DNA from 4 places in the Zooshikella sp. RANM57 genome. Region 4 is predicted to be linked to each of the others. Evidence: predicted binding sites of a transcription regulator. Region 4 holds the regulator's gene; each other region holds the start of a gene.
What was found. Region 4 encodes sigma-54, which starts transcription at its own class of promoters, with help from an activator protein. Its sites were predicted from a motif close to TGGCACNNNNNTTGCTNT; they were not measured.
Positions count from the first base shown of each region.

Region 1: ACQ96U_RS19535 (PEP-CTERM sorting domain-containing protein) is a predicted target of sigma-54. The motif match lies at 1,588-1,605, and genes of this name have one in related genera.
Region 2: ACQ96U_RS13790 (PEP-CTERM sorting domain-containing protein) is a predicted target of sigma-54. The motif match lies at 2,527-2,544, and genes of this name have one in related genera.
Region 3: glnK (P-II family nitrogen regulator) is a predicted target of sigma-54. The motif match lies at 1,706-1,723, and genes of this name have one in related genera.

Region 1 covers NZ_JBOIUB010000010.1:93,170-98,321, forward strand. Annotated here, with positions in the region: gene ACQ96U_RS19525 (hypothetical protein) at 1-194, shown strand, start outside; gene ACQ96U_RS19530 (hypothetical protein) at 292-834, shown strand; gene ACQ96U_RS19535 (PEP-CTERM sorting domain-containing protein) at 1,641-2,288, shown strand; gene ACQ96U_RS19540 (hypothetical protein) at 2,412-5,152, opposite strand, start outside.
Region 2 covers NZ_JBOIUB010000006.1:74,301-79,452, reverse strand. Annotated here, with positions in the region: gene ACQ96U_RS13800 (DUF2182 domain-containing protein) at 1-117, shown strand, start outside; gene ACQ96U_RS13795 (MFS transporter) at 170-1,417, shown strand; gene ACQ96U_RS13790 (PEP-CTERM sorting domain-containing protein) at 1,500-2,465, opposite strand; gene ACQ96U_RS13785 (LysR substrate-binding domain-containing protein) at 2,940-3,845, opposite strand; gene focA (formate transporter FocA) at 4,105-5,152, shown strand, end outside.
Region 3 covers NZ_JBOIUB010000001.1:1,255,160-1,260,311, reverse strand. Annotated here, with positions in the region: gene ACQ96U_RS04935 (YifB family Mg chelatase-like AAA ATPase) at 1-866, opposite strand, end outside; gene ACQ96U_RS04930 (accessory factor UbiK family protein) at 1,043-1,381, opposite strand; gene glnK (P-II family nitrogen regulator) at 2,004-2,342, shown strand; gene ACQ96U_RS04920 (ammonium transporter) at 2,389-3,636, shown strand; gene ACQ96U_RS04915 (secondary thiamine-phosphate synthase enzyme YjbQ) at 3,787-4,218, shown strand; gene ACQ96U_RS04910 (family 20 glycosylhydrolase) at 4,507-5,152, shown strand, end outside.
Region 4 covers NZ_JBOIUB010000001.1:640,709-645,860, reverse strand. Annotated here, with positions in the region: gene lptC (LPS export ABC transporter periplasmic protein LptC) at 1-185, shown strand, start outside; gene lptA (lipopolysaccharide transport periplasmic protein LptA) at 169-687, shown strand; gene lptB (LPS export ABC transporter ATP-binding protein) at 692-1,417, shown strand; gene ACQ96U_RS02345 (RNA polymerase factor sigma-54) at 1,608-3,161, shown strand; gene hpf (ribosome hibernation-promoting factor, HPF/YfiA family) at 3,289-3,597, shown strand; gene ptsN (PTS IIA-like nitrogen regulatory protein PtsN) at 3,566-4,087, shown strand; gene rapZ (RNase adapter RapZ) at 4,270-5,118, shown strand; gene ACQ96U_RS02325 (HPr family phosphocarrier protein) at 5,139-5,152, shown strand, end outside.

The sequences.
Region 1 (5,152 bases), on a different contig from region 4:
TTTGCAATTTGGTTTATTTAATATTTGGAGGAGCACTGTTATTAACTATTATATTTCTCCCTGTGTCCAGATCTGGTTATCAGTTTTTTTTAAATGCTTTTCTAATGGTTTTCTTTGGGCTACATTTGTTTTATTTTCATATTATAGCAAGAGGTTACTTTGCATTAAAAAAAACAGCGTTTTATCCGCTTTAATCGCCAGCGTAGACAGGTTGCTTTACCGTTTGGTGAAAAAGGCCAGTTTATAATTATTCCTTGGGAAAAAATATACGCATGGGCTGGCACTACACTGATGTTATCAGATACGACTGCTATACCTTTATCCACATTAACCATTACGATGGCCAGTCCTACCGATGTAACTAATTTTAGAGGACGCTATGAAGTCGCGTGTGGAGCTGAAATAAACTGTATTATGCAATGGGAATGTATTCGTGCATTTATGGAAGAGGGGCCAGATGCTTGCCCTTCACCAAGTAATCTTGATACTTTAGAAGAATATAAAGATAGTCGCCGTCGTTGGAAAGAAAATGGTATTTTAGTTGGTTGGCAAATATACAAACAAAAAATTTGGGACTGGATGCATTATTCATACTTTGCATACTGGCTGAGTGATTGGCATGAAAAAAAAATTCCAAAAGTCACATTATCAGATGAGCTTAAACGTTGGTCTGAGCCTATCCCAGAAAGTCAGTGGCGTAAACCCTCACCAGAATTAGAGGAAGCCAATGCATTAGCTATGACTTATTATGAGCAGGGAGGAAAATTGGGTGATGAAAACATGCCAGTGTATGACCCTAGAAAAAAGGTCAGGAGAGATCAGGTAAAAGAATAAATGAATGCTGAGCAAGTATGTGATTAGTGTTAGTGCTGTTAGTCGTTAAGCGTTATTGGCGTCTGTTACATAAACAATCCTCAACGGCTCCATTCACCTTACGCAATTTTCAAACCTAAAAATCACCCTTTAAACTGTAACTACCAAACGTGTTGTATGTACACTAAAGGGTAAAGACGATTTGATCCACGGAGAACCTTCTGCCGCAAGCTAGCGGCAGTTGAGCCTCCATGGATGGTGTGCGTAGGGGATTAAGTCGTCTGGCAAGTGGTGAGTCTATATGACGGTTAACTTATAGGTAGTACTGGCCAGAGCCAATATTGATCGAGGACTTTAAACAAATAGGAAGTGTCAAATGATGGATTTCAGTGATACTGGATCTGGTTTATAACCCCTCTGATAGTGAAGCAGGATATATTTGTTTTAGCAATAGTAATATTTAACATGTGGGCACTTTAAATGCGTTCAAAAGTTTTCCATTGCATTATCATTAATAATGAAGGTTTAATTGAATTATTAAAAATTTATTGTTGCAGATGAATGTAAGATTATAGGTGAGAATACGGACTGGTTTATAGAGTGTTTATATTGGCCATATATCAAAAAAAGTACAGGGTTGACGTCATTAAAAATTATGACTCATACGTTTTTGTCCAATTTATTTACATAATATGCTTTTATTGCTTTTCTGATATGAGGTTACTGGTGTTATATTTGTGATTTTACCTCATATGTAGCAGATAGTATAAAGATTGGCATGTACCTTGAAAAAGCTTTTACATAAATTCACACATGGAGATGATTTTATGAATAGTCGATGTGGTCAGTCATTTAAGTATTTATTTGTTACGACAATACTCGCTTTAAGCTTTTCCGCACACGCAGTTATTACCCAGGTTGGCTCAACGGCTGGAATGAGTCAAGGTCCTTATGCGTTAGAAGATTTTGAGGATGGTAGTTTTGTTCCTGGGTTCACTGCTTCGTCATCATCGGGAGTTGCTCTAGCCAGTGCTAGTAGTCATACAAGCGGGGTTACACCTTCTGGAACTCAAGGGTTATCAACTAATACATACCCTGATCCTATTATGATTGACTTTGACACACCTGCCTCATCTGTTGGTATGTATTTTGGTAATGACGACACGTGTTGTAGTAGTACCTTTACAGCTTTTCTTGATATTTTTGATGTAGGTGGTTTGATTGATACCATCAGTGTTGTAGCCAATATGAATGACTTTGCTGACCAGTTTATTGGCTTTGTCAGTGACGAAGCAGTAACTAGCGTAACTTTACGTTATGGTACTGGTTCTGATGTAGGGTTATTCCATTATATTGATGATTTACAGTTCAATAATGCAGGTACAACACCTGAACCAGATCCTATTCCTGAGCCTGGAACACTAGGGTTATTTGCATTATTAACAGGTATTTTTCTTAGACGGAAAATGTACTAGATTTTTATCCTTGTAACCTGCAGTAAAGTGTATAGATGCATACAGATCAGTTACTTCTAATCATATGTCATGATTGTCGTTAAAGTAACTGATCTTTTTATGGATTAATGTTTAAGTACAGATCTAGACCGTATGCACCAATGACGTTAATACATTATTAAGTTGTGGCATGTCATGAACAGTAATTCCTTCAATATCAGATTCACTCATTTGGCTTGCCATTTGAATGAGTAAATTAATATCGACGGAATGACTGTTATGATTTTTATCAATGATGTTTATGGATAAATCTGATGCGTCTTCAGTTTTATTTAAAATAAGTGCCTGATCAGAATTTGCTTTATTAATTAATGATAAATTACCCTCTTTATATAAAACTTTAAAATCATTCCAGTCCAGGTTTTCCCATTGCACAGTGAGTGTAGTATGTGATGACTGCTCTAAATAAATAATACTGGAGTGCTTATTCATGTTTACAGTGTTATTCCCTGCGCCAAGGTTGGCAATAAGTACGCCATCATGTTTACCTGTATAAAGCGTATCATCTCCATCACCCGTCCGTAGTTTAAACAACGACATTAATGGATAGGAAAGCTCAAATCTTTCTGAGGAAGACTGGTAAGCTTGTTTACCCACATCAATGGTATAACCATCATTAGTTTGAGCAGTTAAATCCAGTTCTGAAAGTTGGAATTTATGGTCTTCATTAAATGTACCGTACAAGATACCTTGGCCAGATTGTGTTGTTGACTGGAAAGCAAAGGTGAGTTTTTTATTGATATTCTGCTGGTAGCGATTCCCTAGGATAATTTCTGTACCTTGATAATTGAGATAATAACGACTTTCTTCAGCGCTATAGCGGTGAGAAAAACCATTAAATCCATTTTGGAAACTAATGGTATCGCGTTGATTATCTGTGTCATCACTGGTAATAACAACCATATTCTGATTGGCGCCAATCATATAAGTATCATGGCCATTTCCACCACTTAATTGTGCACCATCTGCACCCGATACAAGAATATCGTTGCCATCTTCACCAAACAGCTGATCAAAGCCGGCACCACCATCAATCAAGTTATCAAGGTTATTGCCTCTAAGGGTGTCATCTTCTTTAGAACCAATGACATTGGTAATGTTTGTAGAAAGTAAATTAAAGCGTTGTTGTACATCACCATTGAACAAGTGAGTGTAACCGTTATTCAAGTTAACTTTATAATGTCCCTCATCTGCAGCACGGGTAACCAAGGTATCAAAAATAACCTGACCATCAGTTTGAAGAGAGGGGATATATAAATGACCCGCTAAATCTCGGAATTGAATATGCTGGTACTGTTTACCTTTAAAGTAATTCGTCAGGGTAATGACATTGATACGTGTAGGTGCATTTTCCTGATAATGATCTAATACAGATTTAAAGCTTTCAGAGGTTAATAATTCCCAATGATCTTTGGTTGTTGCAAGCGCTGTCTTTATATGACTAAGAACAGTGTTAGTGAGAGATAATTCATCCGTGAGCTGTAGTATATCATTACCCGCTTGGTGACTTAAAAATAGTCTTTTCGCTAAACGCAGCGCATTTAACCAGCCTTGACTTACCGTGAGTTTAAGATCGTCATTTTCTTTATAGCCGCTTAAATCACCAAAGTTTGTAATTAACTGATCCGTTGCTAGCGATTTTGGGGTATGTTGATAAGCATATAACTTTGCTTCTTCATCGGAGGCTTCAGGGTGTTCGGCTAAATAATCCAATTTTACTCGGTAAAACTGTTCTCCGGCCTCTACTTTGTTATCGATTGTGTCGTGGTCAGTGTCTGTTTCCCAGTCATCAGCAGTAATTGTATAAGTGTCAGTGCCTTCACCACCACTTAAATAGTCGCTGCCTTGTCCTCCTACTAAATGATCATCGCCATATAAGCCACTAATGACATCATCACCCTCTGAGCCTTGTAAAAAATTACTTAAGCGGTTACCAATGATTTCATCATTACCTTCAGAGCCGATAACATTTTCAATATTTTCAATCAGGAAAAAGTCTTGTCGGCCATCACGAATTTGTACAGTTCCTTTATTGCCAAAGTGGCTATGGGGGTCAAGGCTAATTTCTAGACCTTTTTTCTTTCCTGTAAATGCATACATTGAACGGAATGAAATAGTATCAATGCCCGCACCACCATCAACAATGGAATAATCTGTACTGGTAAAACGTTGAAGCGCATTCGGGGAACGTATTTCAAACGTATCTGCTTTATTGCCCCCTTTGTATCGCCGTTGAAATGCACTGCGGTTGTGGTCAATCAGAAAAATGTTTCGGCGGTTTAAATCACCATTTGCCCAATCAAAGCCTTTACCTAATTGAATGAGAGTCACACCATCTTCTTCATTATATGTATCAAGTTTTTTAACTTGGGCTGCTTTAGGCTCTTGCCGAAATACCCAGCCAGAATCAACCTCTCCTGGATTATTTCGATGATATTCTCTTAACTCAGCAGGCGATAAATTATAGTAATCATAACCTTCGCTAATATTGGTTAGTTTACCGTAGGCAGTAAACACTTTAGGTGTACTATAAACCAGTTTATCCACACCAAGCTGGGCATACATTTCTAAACGTTTTTGTTGCATCTCATTCCATTGACGTTCACCAATATTGGTTGCAGCTTTATTGGCAATATGCTCAGGCACAGGAAAACCAAAAAAGACAGCGGCACCAGCTAGATCAAGATCAGAGCCAGTAATCCCCGCTTCTGCAAGTTGCTGTCTGACCCGAACAGTATTATAGATACTGGCAGCAATACCAATGGCTAAACCAATAGCTGCCCCAATAGGCCCAGCTGCTGCCGTAATTAATGAGGCAATACCAG
Region 2 (5,152 bases), on a different contig from region 4:
GCGATTATGGCTGTCGAAAAAAATGTAAGTTGGGGTAATAAAATAGCTAAACCTGTGGGTGTTATATTTTTGATTTGGGGGTGTGGTTTAGTGGTTAACAATTCATTTCTAGTTTAATTAACTCCCTTAAAAAACACCACACATTATTCTAATAAATAAGGAATTTTTAATGCCTATGCTTGAGCAAAGGACTGCTTATACACGAGTGATATCATCAAAGTGGACGTCGATAGGTATTTTAATTCTTTGTGAGGTTTTCGCTTTAACACTTTGGTTTTCGGCAACAGCTATTGTACCCATTTTACGTAGTGAATATCAGTTAGGTGATTGGCAAGCATCATTATTTAGTAGTGGTGTTGCCGTGGGGTTTGTGTTTGGTACTCTGTTGAGTGCTTTATTAGGACTGTCAGATCGATTTGATCCCAGGCGTTTTTTCTCTGTTTCAGCATTAGTGGCTGCAGCATGTAATGGCAGCATATTGCTTGTTGATCCTACCTCCTGGTGGGTGATTTTTTGTCGCTTTTCGACAGGCATATGTATGGCTGGATTATACCCAGTAGGGATGAGAATTGCTGCGAGTTGGGCTGAAAAAGATACGGGGTTATTAATAGGATTATTGGTTGGCGCATTAACACTGGGTTCAGCATCACCTCATTTATTTAACGCCATAGGAGGTATTGATTGGCAGCTGACTATCCAAATAGCTTCAATATGTGCACTCATTGCTGGTGGTTTAATTCATTTTGTTGGGTTAGGGCCTCAGCATAGTATCGCTTCCGTATTCCACTGGAAAATGGGCTTACGAGCTTGGCAGGATAAATCGCTTCGATTAGCCAATTTAGGTTACTTTGGTCATATGTGGGAACTGTATGCTATGTGGGCGTGGATAGGTGTTTTTTTTCATGCAAGTTTTAGTAAGCTACATTTGATTGAAGATATTGCTCGTTTCTATGCGAATACTGCTACATTTTTGGTCATTGCTGCAGGTGCTTTAGGTTGTTTATTGGGTGGGCTATTTGCTGATAAATTAGGCAGAACGACACTCACTATTTTAGCAATGCTCATCAGTGGTAGTTGTGCTTTGTTGGTTGGTTTTTTATTTGGCGGAAATCCCTGGTTGTTAACAGCACTTTGCATTGTGTGGGGTATTGCTATTGTCGCTGATTCTGCCCAGTTTTCTTCTTGCATTGTGGAATTATCAGAACCCGCTTATCGAGGAACAATGTTAACAGTTCAGACATCAGTTGGCTTTCTTTTAACATTGATTACCATCCATTTACTTCCCTTGTGGGTTGAATATACAAGCTGGCATTATGCTTTTGCATTTTTGGCGATAGGACCTTTTTTAGGTGTAATTGCTATGTGGCGTTTACGCTTGCATCCTGATGCCATTAAATTAGCGCATGGCAAGCGTTAGCTGTATATAAATTGATACATTATATTTTGCGCTATCCCTAGCGCTAACTAAATATATTGATTTTTTGTAATAATTTAATAAATTATGCTGCTAAAATCGGTGTTTTCTTTTTGCGTCTTAAGTAGTTTGTACAAAGAGCACTTAATAACAAAAGAGTGTAAGTTGATGGTTCTGGGATTGTAGTAGCCGTTGCTTCAAGTATATGGTCTCCAGTCCATGTGGGTGTTTCATTAGCGGGTATTATTAAGCTGTAAGAGAAAGAAAAATCGGCAGTGAGAGTGCTAACTCCTGTTAATGGATCACTTGAAACAAGGCTAAGAAAATTTGTTTCTAGCAATAAGTCATTTAAGCCTAAAATAGGATTAGTCACAATATCTAAAAGAGAAACACCAGGGGTCTTTGCATCAGTACTCCAGCTAAAACGCCATAATTCGCCTAAATCGTCAAGGTCTGTAGAAAAGTTGGCTTGAAGTGATGCACTTGCTTCGCCTCCTTCGTCATTAAATGCCGTAATGGATGTGCCCGCTTCCCAAGTTTCTGTAAACATAATAGACTCATCAACATCAATAGCCTCCCAAAACCAAGGGTCGGAAACTTCGGCTCTTGCTTTACCTGATTCATCGACATTTTTGGGAGTATTAACGAGGGTTACAGTAGCTGTTGAGCCTTTTGATGTCCAAATAGCATTGTTATATTGAATTTTAGCATCACTATCAGCTTTTAAGCGTTGCTCACTATCTGTGTTTGACAAATTGTCTGAATTAGAAGGGTTGGGTGTTCCTGGGGTTGGTGCAGGTACTGCAGTATAATTAGGGTTAATAGGACCTTGGTCTGGACTGTTTACTGGGGGGGTAACCTCTGCAATAGCTTTTAATCTATAGGTGCCTTGTTTAGGGTTGCGGTTATGATTTCCAAGAGAATTTTGAGTGATATTTCCATTAGATTTAGAAATAACATCGGCTTGAACTTGAGTTGATAGGAGTGAACCAGAAGGCAAGACAAAAAAAGCCAGTATACTATAAGCCAAATTATATCGTATTTTCTTCATTGGAATGCTCGCTAAAAAATAGAAAAATAAGTTTTATTAGATGATTTTTTCAATGGTGGGAAGAGCAAAATATATGCCTTGCTTTGGAAGTCTATAAATCTCGTTGTTTATTCTAATGTAAAAATATGAGTGTAAATTTTCTTTTTAGAGAAGAGGATAATAAAAGCGTAATTATTTTTTCTTTTTAAGCGATAGATGTTAGAGGATTTGATGGATTTATGGGGGTATTGTGTGTTGATTATTTTTCAAAAGGTATGTTAGATGTGTAAACCGGTGTGAATTAAGTGTAAAAATATTACATCGAAGTTTACAAAAATGTAATTAATTTATTTTATGGGAAGTATAAGACTATACTTTAGTTGAGGTTTGTTTGTAAGGCAGAGTAAGCTTTATAGTTAATAATTAGAAAGCACTTCATCTGATTTAAGAGATGAAGTGGCTTTTAATTGTGATTAAAACTTGAACAGGGTGGGGCTATAGCACGCTAGGTTTATTTTTCATCATCCTAAGACCTTCACGTTTAAGGCACTCAGTTAATGGGTTTTCAACCATATCGATACGCCATATAAATGATAATGTTCGTTCCATATTAAGCTCTGGAACATTGAGTGCAACCAGTTGGCCTCGTTCAATAAATTGCTCAACATCCAAATAAGGCAGGCAGGTAAGATAAGGCCCATTAGCAACCATGCTGCGCAATACAGGGACGTGTTCGTATTCCCGCCAGACATCAAGATCCGTTATTAAATGGTGAATAGAACTATCAAAAACTTTTCGAGTGCCAGAACCGTGCTCTCGTAATACCCATTTTGCTTGCTCCAGTTGGGCTAAGCTCACCTGTTTGCATTGGGCAAAAGGGTGATGAGAGGCGGCAACAACCGTTAAATGATCTCTGCACCAGACTTCTTGAGCTATACGGTTATCATCACAGCGGCCTTCTATAATGCCTAAATCGTACTGATAGTCGAGAATGCCATTAATGATGCTATCCGTGCTTTGAACACCCAAAGTGATTCGAATTTTTGGAAAGTCATTATCAATAATACTGATAAGGTCTGGTACAAGATGCTCTGCAGGCGTTTGACTGGCACCAAGCTTGATTTCACCGCTGAAGAGGTGCTGCCCATGAAAACCGTACTCAATTTGCTGCGCATCTTGTAAGAGCTTTTTGGCCTTAGGTCTCAACCACATACCCCAGTGTGTCAGCGTCATCATCTTTCCTTGACGTTCAAATAGAGGATGTCCCAGAATTTTCTCAAGCTGGGCAAGGGACATACTGGTAGCGGATTGGGTGAGTGACAACTTTTCGGCTGCTTGGCTGACACTACCTGAATCTGCAACAGCATCAAATACTGCTAATTGCTTTAATGAATAACGCACGTTCTTACCTTAAACGTAAATATATAGCTAGCCTTTTGCAAAGTGTATATTTTGAAAGGCTTTCAAATAAAAAATTACATTCTATTGTACACGCAATTTTTACTCTATCAATAATGTTTATGTAATGCCTCAGAATTATGAATTTTACCTGAGACTAATTCCTCCGTAACCTTAATTAAGGCCTAAAGATCTAGCAGCTGCTGACTTAGTACAATGTTGTAAAGGAGACATGTTATGTATAGACGGGCGAGGAGTATCTATGTCAGTACCTAGCTCATTATCTAAACAATATTATTCACCACCGGAAATGATGGGAGAAGCTGAAAAATATGCGTTAAGTAAAACAAGTAAAAGCACAACAATGTGCATTTGTCTGGCGATTATGGCTGGACTATTTATTGGCTTGGCCTTTCTCTTTTATATTACGGTAACAACCGGTAGTTCTGAGCAGGTAGGTTGGGGGTTAAGCCATCTTGCTGGTGGATTGGCATTTAGTTTAGGGCTAATTTTAATTGTTATTTGTGGTGGTGAACTTTTTACGAGTACGGTTTTGTCTAGTATTGCAGTAGCCAATAAACAAATTTCATTTAAAAAAATGCTTTCTATTTGGGGTAAGGTTTATTTTGGCAATTTTATTGGTGCATCTTTACTGTTGATTTTGGTAACGGCTGCATGTCTTTACCAAATGGATCATGGGCAGTGGGGTGTGAATGCATTAATGATTGCACAACATAAGTTGCATCATACACCTATTCAGGCTTTTGCATTAGGTGTGTTATGTAATCTCCTGGTATGTCTTGCTATATGGATGAGCTTTAGTGCTACAAATGCTTTGACGAAAGCTTTTATGGTGATTATGCCTGTTGCCATGTTTGTCAGTAGTGGTTTTGAGCACTGTGTAGCTAATATGTTTATGGTGCCATTGGGTATCAGTATTCAAAGTATAGCGCCTCCTGAGTTCTGGACTCAAGTGGGTTTAAGTCCAGAGCAATTTGCTGATTTAAATTGGATGCAATTTATTTCTGCTAACTTAATTCCTGTTACATTAGGCAATATTGTTGGCGGAGCAGTATTAGTCGGCTTGTCGAACTGGTTTATTTACCGGAAAACCCAATATAAAACTGTAACTGTATCTTCCAATGTTTCAGTAATAAAGACCCAATCTACGCAAAAATTGCCCGCAAAGGAGATCTCTGTGATGAGCACAAAACAAACCGTTAAATCAATACTACAACATTCTGTTTTTTCGCTTAAAGTAGATATGCCTACAGCTGTTGCGATAGATAAATTAGTGGAGTGCAATTTAG
Region 3 (5,152 bases), 610 kb from region 4:
CCAGGTTTGGGGCTGCTGCCGCCACCCACCATCGCAATGGCTGATGCAGTATGGTGAGGTGCACGGAAACTTCTATTCAACCACTCTGTTATAGGTCGAGGTTTTCGAGAGATGGAGTTAACTGACGCGACTTCTAAAGCCTCTTTTTCTGTTAAAGGAGGCATTATGCTTGGTAGTCTACTGGCAAGCATGGTTTTTCCTGTTCCTGGAGGCCCAAAAAAGAGCAGGTTATGCCCACCTGCTGCAGCGACTTCAAGTGCTCGTTTGGCTTGTGGTTGCCCTTTTACATCGGCAAGGTCTTTAGATGATAGTGTTTTAATATGTTTGTAACTTGCTTTGAATGGGGTAATAGACTGGTTATCCTGCAGGTGCTGGCAAAGCTGGTTTAAGCTGTTGATGCCTAGCAATGTACAGTTTTTGACGAGACTGGCTTCTGCACAATTGTCTTCTGGAAGAACAAGTTGTCGATTGACGGTTTGGCATTGTACTGCAGCGGGTAACACACCTTTGACAGGTCTTACTTCACCAGATAAGGCAAGTTCCCCAATAAATTCGTAGTCTACGAGCTTAGCTGGGGCTATTTGTCCTGAAGCAGCTAAGATTCCCAACGCAATAGCAAGGTCAAAGCGACTCCCTTCTTTTGGCAAGTCTGCAGGGGCTAAATTGATGGTGATACGTTTTGCAGGAAATTCAAAGTGTGTATTTAAGAGAGCGCTTCGAACACGGTCTTTACTTTCTTTAACCGCAGTTTCTGGTAAACCAACAATAGCCAAACCAGGTAGACCATTTGAAAGGTGAGCTTCAACAGTAACAAGTGGCGCATGAATACCAAATTGAGCACGAGTATAAACAACAGCCAGAGACATAAATCATCCTTGCAGACTCACTAATAAAAGAGGAAGGTAGTTTAAAATTTGTACAGTGAGACTGCTAATAGGAGGATGACAGACTGTGAACTCGTAAAATATCCACAAAAAAAATGTGAATTTATTGGTTGTTTGGGTGATTTTTAATCGCTATGTAGTGACTAACTTGTGTTGAGTTAGTTCTCTTTTTCTTCTGGAGGTAATTGTTGAGAAGCACTTTCAATAATGATTGTCGATTTATCCGCTGAGGCAAGGTGAGCCTCCAGCGCTGCTACTTTCTGCTCTAATGCTTCTAGTTTGGCACGGGTATGTTGTAAAACGGCTAATTGATCTTCAAATTGCTCTCTTGTCACCAGGTCTAATTTGGCAAAAGCTGTTTGCAATAGAATATGGATATTATTTTCAATGTCTTTTTGAATTTGTGGTTTTTCCCCTGACATCAGTTGCTGCACTTTTTCACCAACGGAGCTGCTGATTTGTTCGCTAAGAGACTGAATAAATGCTTTGTTGATCATGCTTAAGCCTGTTCTGTTGAGTGTGCACGATTAAGGAAACATGTACGGTATAGATGTTATCAAGCAGTAATGAATGCACTATTACTTTAGCATAGTCATGAAGCGAGAAACTATTCGTAGTTGATCATTTAGAATTCATGGAACAGTCACTAGCCTCTTCTACTATCAGCTATATACATACACGCTTTGCTTAGACAGGGTGATCGTAAAAAGAGCAAAGCCATTTTGCGTGAACCAAACTGGTGCATTTTTTCTATAACACTCCTTCAATTCAACTCCGAACGATAAGCTAACTTATTGATATAAAAAGATGAAATCTGTAGATGGCATACATCCTGCTACTAAGTTGCTGTTAAACGTGTACTTGTTGAAGAAATGCTCAGCATTATGTGACGTTTACAGTTGCTTACTTTTTTGCTGAGCGTACGAGTAGGAAATGAATAAATAACCACTTGATGTTGATGGAACAAGGGGGTGTGGCAAAGGAAGCCTTGTGCTGTTAGCGCTAAGTTACGTAAAGGGTTATAAATCTACTTGTATTTAGGTATTAGGCTTATATAAATTGCATAAATAACTTGCTCCAGCCCCCCATGGGCAAGACATAAAACTGCAGGAGATTAAAATGAAATTAGTTTCGGCAATCATTAAGCCATTCAAGTTAGATGACGTACGTGAAGCCCTTTCTGAAATCGGTGTGCAAGGTATTACTGTTACTGAAGTGAAGGGATTTGGACGACAAAAAGGCCATACTGAATTATATCGTGGCGCTGAATATGTTGTTGACTTCTTACCCAAGGTAAAAATTGAAATTGCTATTGGCGATGAGATGTTAGATCAAGTCATTGAAGCAATATCAACGGCAGCTAACACCGGCAAAATAGGCGATGGCAAAATTTTTGTGGTTGCCCTTGAGCAGGCAGTAAGAATTCGAACTGGTGAGACAGGAACTGATGCTATCTGAGCGAACCGTTGTGTAACGTTATTTGAAGCCTAAAGGGGGGCTGATTGTGGAAAACTTAACTCAACTGTCTTATGCGCTCGATACTTTTTATTTTTTAGTATGTGGTGCTTTAGTCATGTGGATGGCTGCGGGTTTTGCTATGTTAGAAGCAGGCTTAGTCCGAGCTAAAAATACCGTCGAAATTTTAACCAAGAATGTCGCGTTATTTGCTGTAGCATGCACAATGTACTTGTTGTGTGGCTATGCAATCATGTATCCCGGTGAGGATGCAGCAGGTGGTATTTTACCTATATTAGGAACACTCATAGGTGATGAGCATACAGCAGAGGCTGTGTTATCAAGTGAGGGTTCAACTTATTATGCGGCACGTTCTGACTTTTTCTTTCAGGTGGTCTTTGTTGCAACGGCAATGTCGATTGTATCTGGTGCCGTTGCTGAACGAATGAAACTGTGGGCATTTTTATTGTTTGCGGTGGTGCTGACAGGATTTATTTACCCTGTTCAAGGTTACTGGAAATGGGGTGGTGGTTTCCTGCAAGCAGCTAAATTTCAAGACTTTGCAGGCTCTGGTGTAGTGCATATGTGTGGTGCTGCTGCTGCACTAGCAGCGGTCATTTTACTGGGACCACGTAACGGTAAGTATGGCAAGAATGGTGTGGTGAATGCTATTCCTGGTGCTAATTTGCCTCTCGCAACGTTAGGTACCTTTGTGTTGTGGCTGGGTTGGTTTGGTTTTAATGGCGGCTCCCAGCTCAAGTTGACTGGTATTGAAAATGCTAATGCTGTTGCACAGATTTTTGTGAATACCAATGCGGGAGCTGCAGGTGGAGTGATCGCTGCTCTTATTACTGCACGTTTGCTATTTGGCAAAGCTGATTTAACAATGGCTTTAAATGGTGCACTTGCAGGCTTGGTTGCGATTACTGCTGAACCTCTAACCCCTTCAGCATTAGCAGCAACACTCATTGGTGCTGTGGGTGGTATTCTGGTGGTGTTTGCCATTGTAACACTTGATAAGCTTCATCTGGATGATCCTGTTGGTGCCATTTCTGTACATGGTGTGGTAGGTATTTGGGGATTATTGGCTGTGCCTCTGACGAATAGCGATGCAACATTGCTCAAACAGTTACTGGGTATCGTGACCATCTTTGCCTGGGTTTTTGGTTGTAGCTTTGTCGTATGGTTTGTCCTTAAAAAAATTATGGGTATACGTATCAGTCAAGAGGAAGAATACGAAGGGGCAGATATTGCGGAGTGTGGTATGGAAGCCTATCCTGAATTTACCAGCAAATAAAATTATGAATATGGGACAGCCTTTAATAAGTCATCAATGGCCCTTAGAGGCAATGATAACAGCATATATTCGCTAGTTATTATAAAAGGAGGCATAAGCCTCCTTTTTTATTATTAAGTGCTCATATTCATTCGTGGGGATGGTTTTTTTATGTGGGTACAAAAGATTGTTCAATTAGTGCCAAGGGAACGAGGGTTTCATTTGGTAACTGATGAGCTAATACAAGAGCTACCAGAAATTGACACTGTTAAGGTGGGGTTATTAAGTCTTTTTATGCAGCACACATCAGCATCATTAACAGTGAATGAAAATGCTGATCCCTCAATACGAGCCGACTTTGAGTCCCACTTAAATTATTTAGTGCCTGAAAATGCGGAACATTTTCAATCCAAAGGTCATGGTGCTGATGCAACACCTGCACATTTAAAGAATACGCTGATCGGTTTCTCATTAGTCATACCCATATCACAAGGCCAGCTAGCGTTAGGTGCATGGCAAGGTATTTATCTCGGAGAGCATCATACTCATGGAAGCAGTCATCGAATTGTTGCAACACTGTTTGGTGAGGATTTCGAGAAATAAATTAAAATAGGCGTAATGTTTCAGCATATAAATAGTTTACTTATAGGTATAATATACCCTTCACGAATCATTTTTAGGGTTTGTTGTCTGCACTCTTGAGCACTAAGGATGGTGTGAATGCAGTTTATGCAGGAGCGTTTAACTGCCACCCCAGTCACTTATTAATATAAGCTCCGAGGGCTTCATCGCTTGACGGCCGCCCCTAAAAAAACTTCGTTATGGGTATAATTAAGTTGTAAGGAAATAATGTATTACAACAAGTCTAAAAATGACCTATAAGGTGAAATTATGAACATAAGGCCAAACGGAATTATAAGAAGCCTAAGACAGTACGAATACATTCTCAAAATATTATTTATCATTATCCCGGTCAGTTTATTTTCTATCGCAGCTTCAGCTAAAAATCTTAATACAAAAGGAAACGCATACAATATAGGTATCCACTGGCAGGTACTGGATAACTTGCAGGATGATGCAAATAGTTTTAAAGCCGAATTAAAAATAACAAATCATGGTCGCCAAAGCTTAATCAGTCAAAATTGGCGAATCTATTTTAACTTTGTCCGTGAAATACTCACCTATACACCTAATGATATGCTTGAAATAAAACATGTTAATGGTGATTTATTTTATATCGAGCCAAAAGCAGCATTTAAAGGATTAAATAATGGTGAAACCCTTACCATTAACCTAACTGCACAGTACTGGGCGATCAGTAAGTCTGATGCGCCTGCAGGATTTTACCTTGTGCCAAGTAAGGATAGTCAACCCATTCTGATTAATGATGTTGTTATTGCAGATCACCTATCAGATAAACAAACTAAACGATTTAATGGAGATCATTGGCCCGTTGACACTGCGGCAGTGCGCTTTGACAGAAATCGGGCGTTGCTTGCGGTGGATACCGCAGTCGTCGCACATAAGTCAGGTCAGC
Region 4 (5,152 bases):
GCATGATTATAACAACAGAGTTTCTTACTGTTTATGCCGATCAAAATCAGGCTAAAACCAAACGTCCAGTAACCATTAAAACTGTCAACTCAGTTGTCAACGCGGTCGGCATGAATGCCTATTTAGATGAGGAGCGTGTGGAGTTGCTATCCAATGTTAGGGGAACATATGAAGTGCAGGATTAACCTTTTAGCAATAGGAATACTACTTGTTAACCTACTGGGCCAGCAAAGTGCCTGGGCTTTACCTGCTGATAGAGAAAAGCCAATCCACGCAAAGTCTGACAGTGCTAATGCCGAAAAAGATGGTGTACGCATACTGACGGGGAATGTTGTCATCACCCAAGGCACCATAAAAATTACTGGCCATAAAGTCACGATTTACACTGACAAGCAGGGAGATATCAACAAAGTAGTTGCTCTTGGTAGCCCTGCACACTATGAAGAAAAGCCTGAGCCCAACAAGGAGTTGATTCGCGCCTATGGTAAACAAATCAACTATATGATTCCTCAAGAAAGAGTTGAAATTATTGTTAACGCCAAACTATTTCAGGAAGGCAACAAGTTCACAGGCAAGCGCATTGACTATAACATGAAAACCCAAACGGTGAATGCTAAAGGCGACTCATCAAAAGCTGGCGGCAAGCAACGTGTTGAGATGATTCTGCAACCCACTAAGACGAAGTAACTCTATGCCTGTCCTACAAGCCCAAAATCTGGCAAAAAGCTATAAAGGCCGTCAAGTTGTAAAAGAAGTCTCACTTCATATTGAAAGTGGTCAAATCGTTGGTTTGCTTGGTCCTAATGGTGCAGGGAAAACAACTACATTTTATATGATCGTTGGCTTGGTTAGGTCTGATCATGGCCAAGTACAAATAGATGAACAGGATATTACACATCTACCAATGCATGGTAGAGCACGTGCAGGAATTGGTTACTTACCACAAGAAGCGTCTATTTTTCGTAAACTGTCTGTCAGTGAAAATATTATGGGGATTTTAGAAACCCGTAAGGATTTAAATCGTCAACAGCGAGAAGAAAAACTTAACCAATTACTTGAAGAGTTCAATGTAACCCACCTCAGAAATAGTTTGGGCATGAGCTTATCTGGAGGAGAACGCAGACGGGTTGAAATTGCTCGTGCACTGGCAACAGAACCTTCATTTATCCTATTAGATGAACCTTTTGCTGGGGTTGACCCCATATCTGTAAATGATATAAAAATGATAGTAACTCATTTAAAAGAAAGAGGCATTGGTGTACTGATTACCGATCACAATGTTCGAGAAACACTTGATATTTGCGAGTTAGCCTACATAGTAAGTGAAGGACAGATAATCGCTCAAGGTTCTGCGAGTGATGTAATGGCCAACCAAAAAGTCAAGGATGTTTATCTTGGACACCAATTCAAAATCTAAGACAAGTAGCCTGGTCGCGCATATAATGTGTTAATGTATGAGATGCGGCCACTCATTATTCTCTTTCACTGTTGACTGAATTACTAATGTGGCAGCATTCATTCACCACAATGACAGGTACTGTTTAGTGGCATATTAATAGATAAATTTCAGCATTTGCTTTGTTGCAGTGTAGGTAAACCAACTAATTATGAAGCCATCCTTAGTTTTAAAAATGGGCCAACAGCTGACAATGACGCCTCAGCTGCAACAGGCCATTAAACTACTTCAGTTGTCTACGCTTGACTTGCAACAAGAAATTCAGCAAGCCTTAGACTCCAACCCATTACTTGAACTTATTGAAGACGCTTCAGACTCAAATATGAATAATGAGTCAGCTGACTCCTCTGATGAACAACACGCTGAGTTCAACCAAGAAGCTCCCTCAAGTTCCAATGGTGATGGCAGCAATATTGATGCTACGTCTAGCACTACTTCTCAAGAACAAGAGAGTGATGGTGAATCTCTTTATGAGGATCAGTGGGCGGAGCAAATTCCATCGGAGCTATCGGTTGATACCGCCTGGGATGACGTCTATGACCCAATACTGCCAACGACTGGAAGCTCATCTTCTAACACCGATGAAGATTTTGACTATACCGCTAGAAACAGCACTGCAGAAACAATACAGACACACTTACACTGGCAGCTTAACCTTACCCCACTCAGCGATAATGACCGCCTGATTGCCATTGCAATTATTGATGCAGTTGATGAAAGCGGCTATTTAACCTGTACCCTGGAAGACATTCTGGAAAGCTTTGACCCAGAACTTGAGATAGAGCTTGATGAAGTCGTTGCCGTTCACCGCTTACTAAAACAATTTGACCCTGTTGGCGTTGCCGCTCGCGATTTAAAAGAGTGCCTTTTAACTCAGTTGACACAACTCAGTGCAAATACGCCTTTTGTGGAAGAAGCGAAGCTAATCACTCAAAAGTATCTCCATTTATTAGGCAATCACGACTACAATCAACTTATGCGAAAAGCAAAGTTGAAAGAAGAGCAGTTGAAACAAGCCATCCTGTTGATACAAAGTTTAAATCCACGGCCTGGCTCTGTTATTCAAGATGAGAACTCTGAATATATCGTTCCAGATGTCATTGTTCAAAAAAGAAATGATCGCTGGAGTGTAGAACTTAATACCGATGCCACCCCCCGTCTTCGCATCAATGCAAGCTATGCATCTTTAGTCAAACGTGCAGACAGCAGTTCTGACAATACCTATATTAAAAATCATCTCCAGGAAGCACGCTGGTTTATAAAAAGTTTGCAGAGCCGTAATGAAACATTAATGCGAGTTGCTAGCTGTATTGTTGAGCACCAAAAGGGCTTTTTAGAGTACGGAGAAGAAGCCATGAAACCTTTAGTGCTCCATGATATTGCAGAAGCCGTTGGCATGCATGAGTCAACAATATCAAGAGTAACAACTCAAAAATATATGCACACCCCTCGTGGTATATTTGAACTGAAGTATTTTTTCTCCAGTCATGTCAGTACCTCATCGGGTGGAGAATGCTCATCAACAGCAATCCGAGCCATCATAAAAAAATTGATCGCGGCGGAAAATGCGCGAAAACCTTTATCTGATAGTAAAATAGCCAAGCTTCTAGAAGAACAAGGAATAAAAGTGGCAAGACGAACTATCGCTAAGTACCGAGAGTCACTTTCTATTCCGCCTTCTAACGAGCGAAAACGGTTGGTGTAAGAAAGCGTTATAGGGTGACAAACAACCCTATTACCCCTACTCAATTGATTAGGGATGTTGTGGAGTCAGTAGTAGTACACAGTTTCTACTGATAGACTGTAAATCGGATCACTTAGGAGATCGATGCATGCAAATAAATATTAGTGGTCACCACGTTGATATTACCGATCCGCTGCGCCAATATGTTATCAGCAAGTTTGAGCGGTTGGAGCGGCACTTTGATAGCATTACCAATGTGCAAGTTACTTTAAGTGTTGAAAAACTTCGACAAAAAGCTGAGACCACTTTACATATAAGAGGTGCAGATATTCGCGCGGAAGCGGAATCTGAAGACATGTATGCAGCGATTGACATGCTTGTCGATAAGTTAGATCGTCAACTTCTAAAACACAAAGAGAAAAACCTTGACCGTTTACAGGGCGCAGGAGCCCGTTAAACCGGCCATTGCTGGAGATTGTAAAAACGCAATGAAACTCGAACAGATTCTTGCCCCGGAGTGCACCGCTTGTGATGTCGAGGGTGGCAGTAAAAAAAGAACGTTAGAGCAAATTGCAGATATCCTGGCCGGTTACCGGCCAGGCATAGGTGCTAGCGAACTTTTTGATAGTCTTATTACCAGAGAACGACTGGGAAGTACTGGATTCGGCAATGGCATTGCACTTCCCCACTGCAGATTAACCAACTGTGAAAAACCCATGGCGGCTTTACTAAAGCTTCGTGAACCCATCGAGTTTGACGCAATGGATAATCACCCAGTTGATTTAATTTTTGCACTTATAGTTCCAGAAGAAGCTACTTCTGAGCATTTAGCAATATTGCAACTTGTTGCTGAACGGTTTGAAAATGCCAGTTTCAGAAATAGGCTGCGTAATGCTCAAAGCAATCATGAACTTTATGAGCTTGCTATTGCCCCTCTTCCTAATTAACAGGTCACACACAACCATCTTGCTTTAACGCTTCATTTATTTTTACTCCAAATGACGGACTTCACTGTAGCTTGGCTACAACAAGAAGCCGTCATTTTGGTGTACACTATACATGCAGTGTAATAATAATATGGCGCGCATAATAAAAGCCAACTCACAACCATGGTACACATAAAAGTCGTATGAAACTTGTTATCATTAGTGGTCGATCAGGTTCAGGTAAAAGTACAGGGCTACATGTGCTTGAAGACCAAGGTTTTTTCTGTATCGATAATTTACCCTTAGTTTTACTTCCTGATTTAGCGAAAGAGCTGCAAAAAGCTTATTTAGACCGTGTAGCTGTCAGTATTGACGCCCGAAATATACGACAAGAGCTATCTCGCTTTCCGGAAATTATTAACCGGATAAAACAACAACAAGTTGATGCTGAGGTTATTTATCTTGATGCTGATGACGAAGAACTTTTAAAACGCTTTAGTGAAACTCGACGAAAACACCCATTAAGCAACCATAATTGTTCTTTAGCTGAAGCCCTTAAAGCTGAGCAACAGGTTTTGGAGCCAATCTCAAACCTGGCTGATCTCACCATGGATACAACTGGACTTACGCTGCATGATTTACGCGATATATTTAATAAACGAGTAGCCTGCAAACAAGACAAAAGTATTGCATTATTATTTGAGTCATTTGGCTTTAAAAAGGGTGCACCTAATGATGCAGACTATATTTTTGATGTTCGATGTTTACCTAACCCCTATTGGGTTAATCATTTACGACAGTACACAGGTAAAGATCAACCCATTAAAGAGTTTTTAATGGCAGAACCTCAAGTTGAAGTGATGTTTGAAGATATTTATAAATTTGTTGAAAAATGGTTACCTAGTTTTGAAGCCTGCAACCGGAGTTACCTAACTGTTGCTATAGGGTGTACAGGAGGTCATCATCGTTCAGTCTATTTAGCAGAACGGCTTGCATCTTCCTTCCAAGCTAAGTACCGTAATGTTCAAGTTAGACATCGTGAACTTCCTTAGTTAAGACTTCAGCCGTCACCATGATAGAAGAACA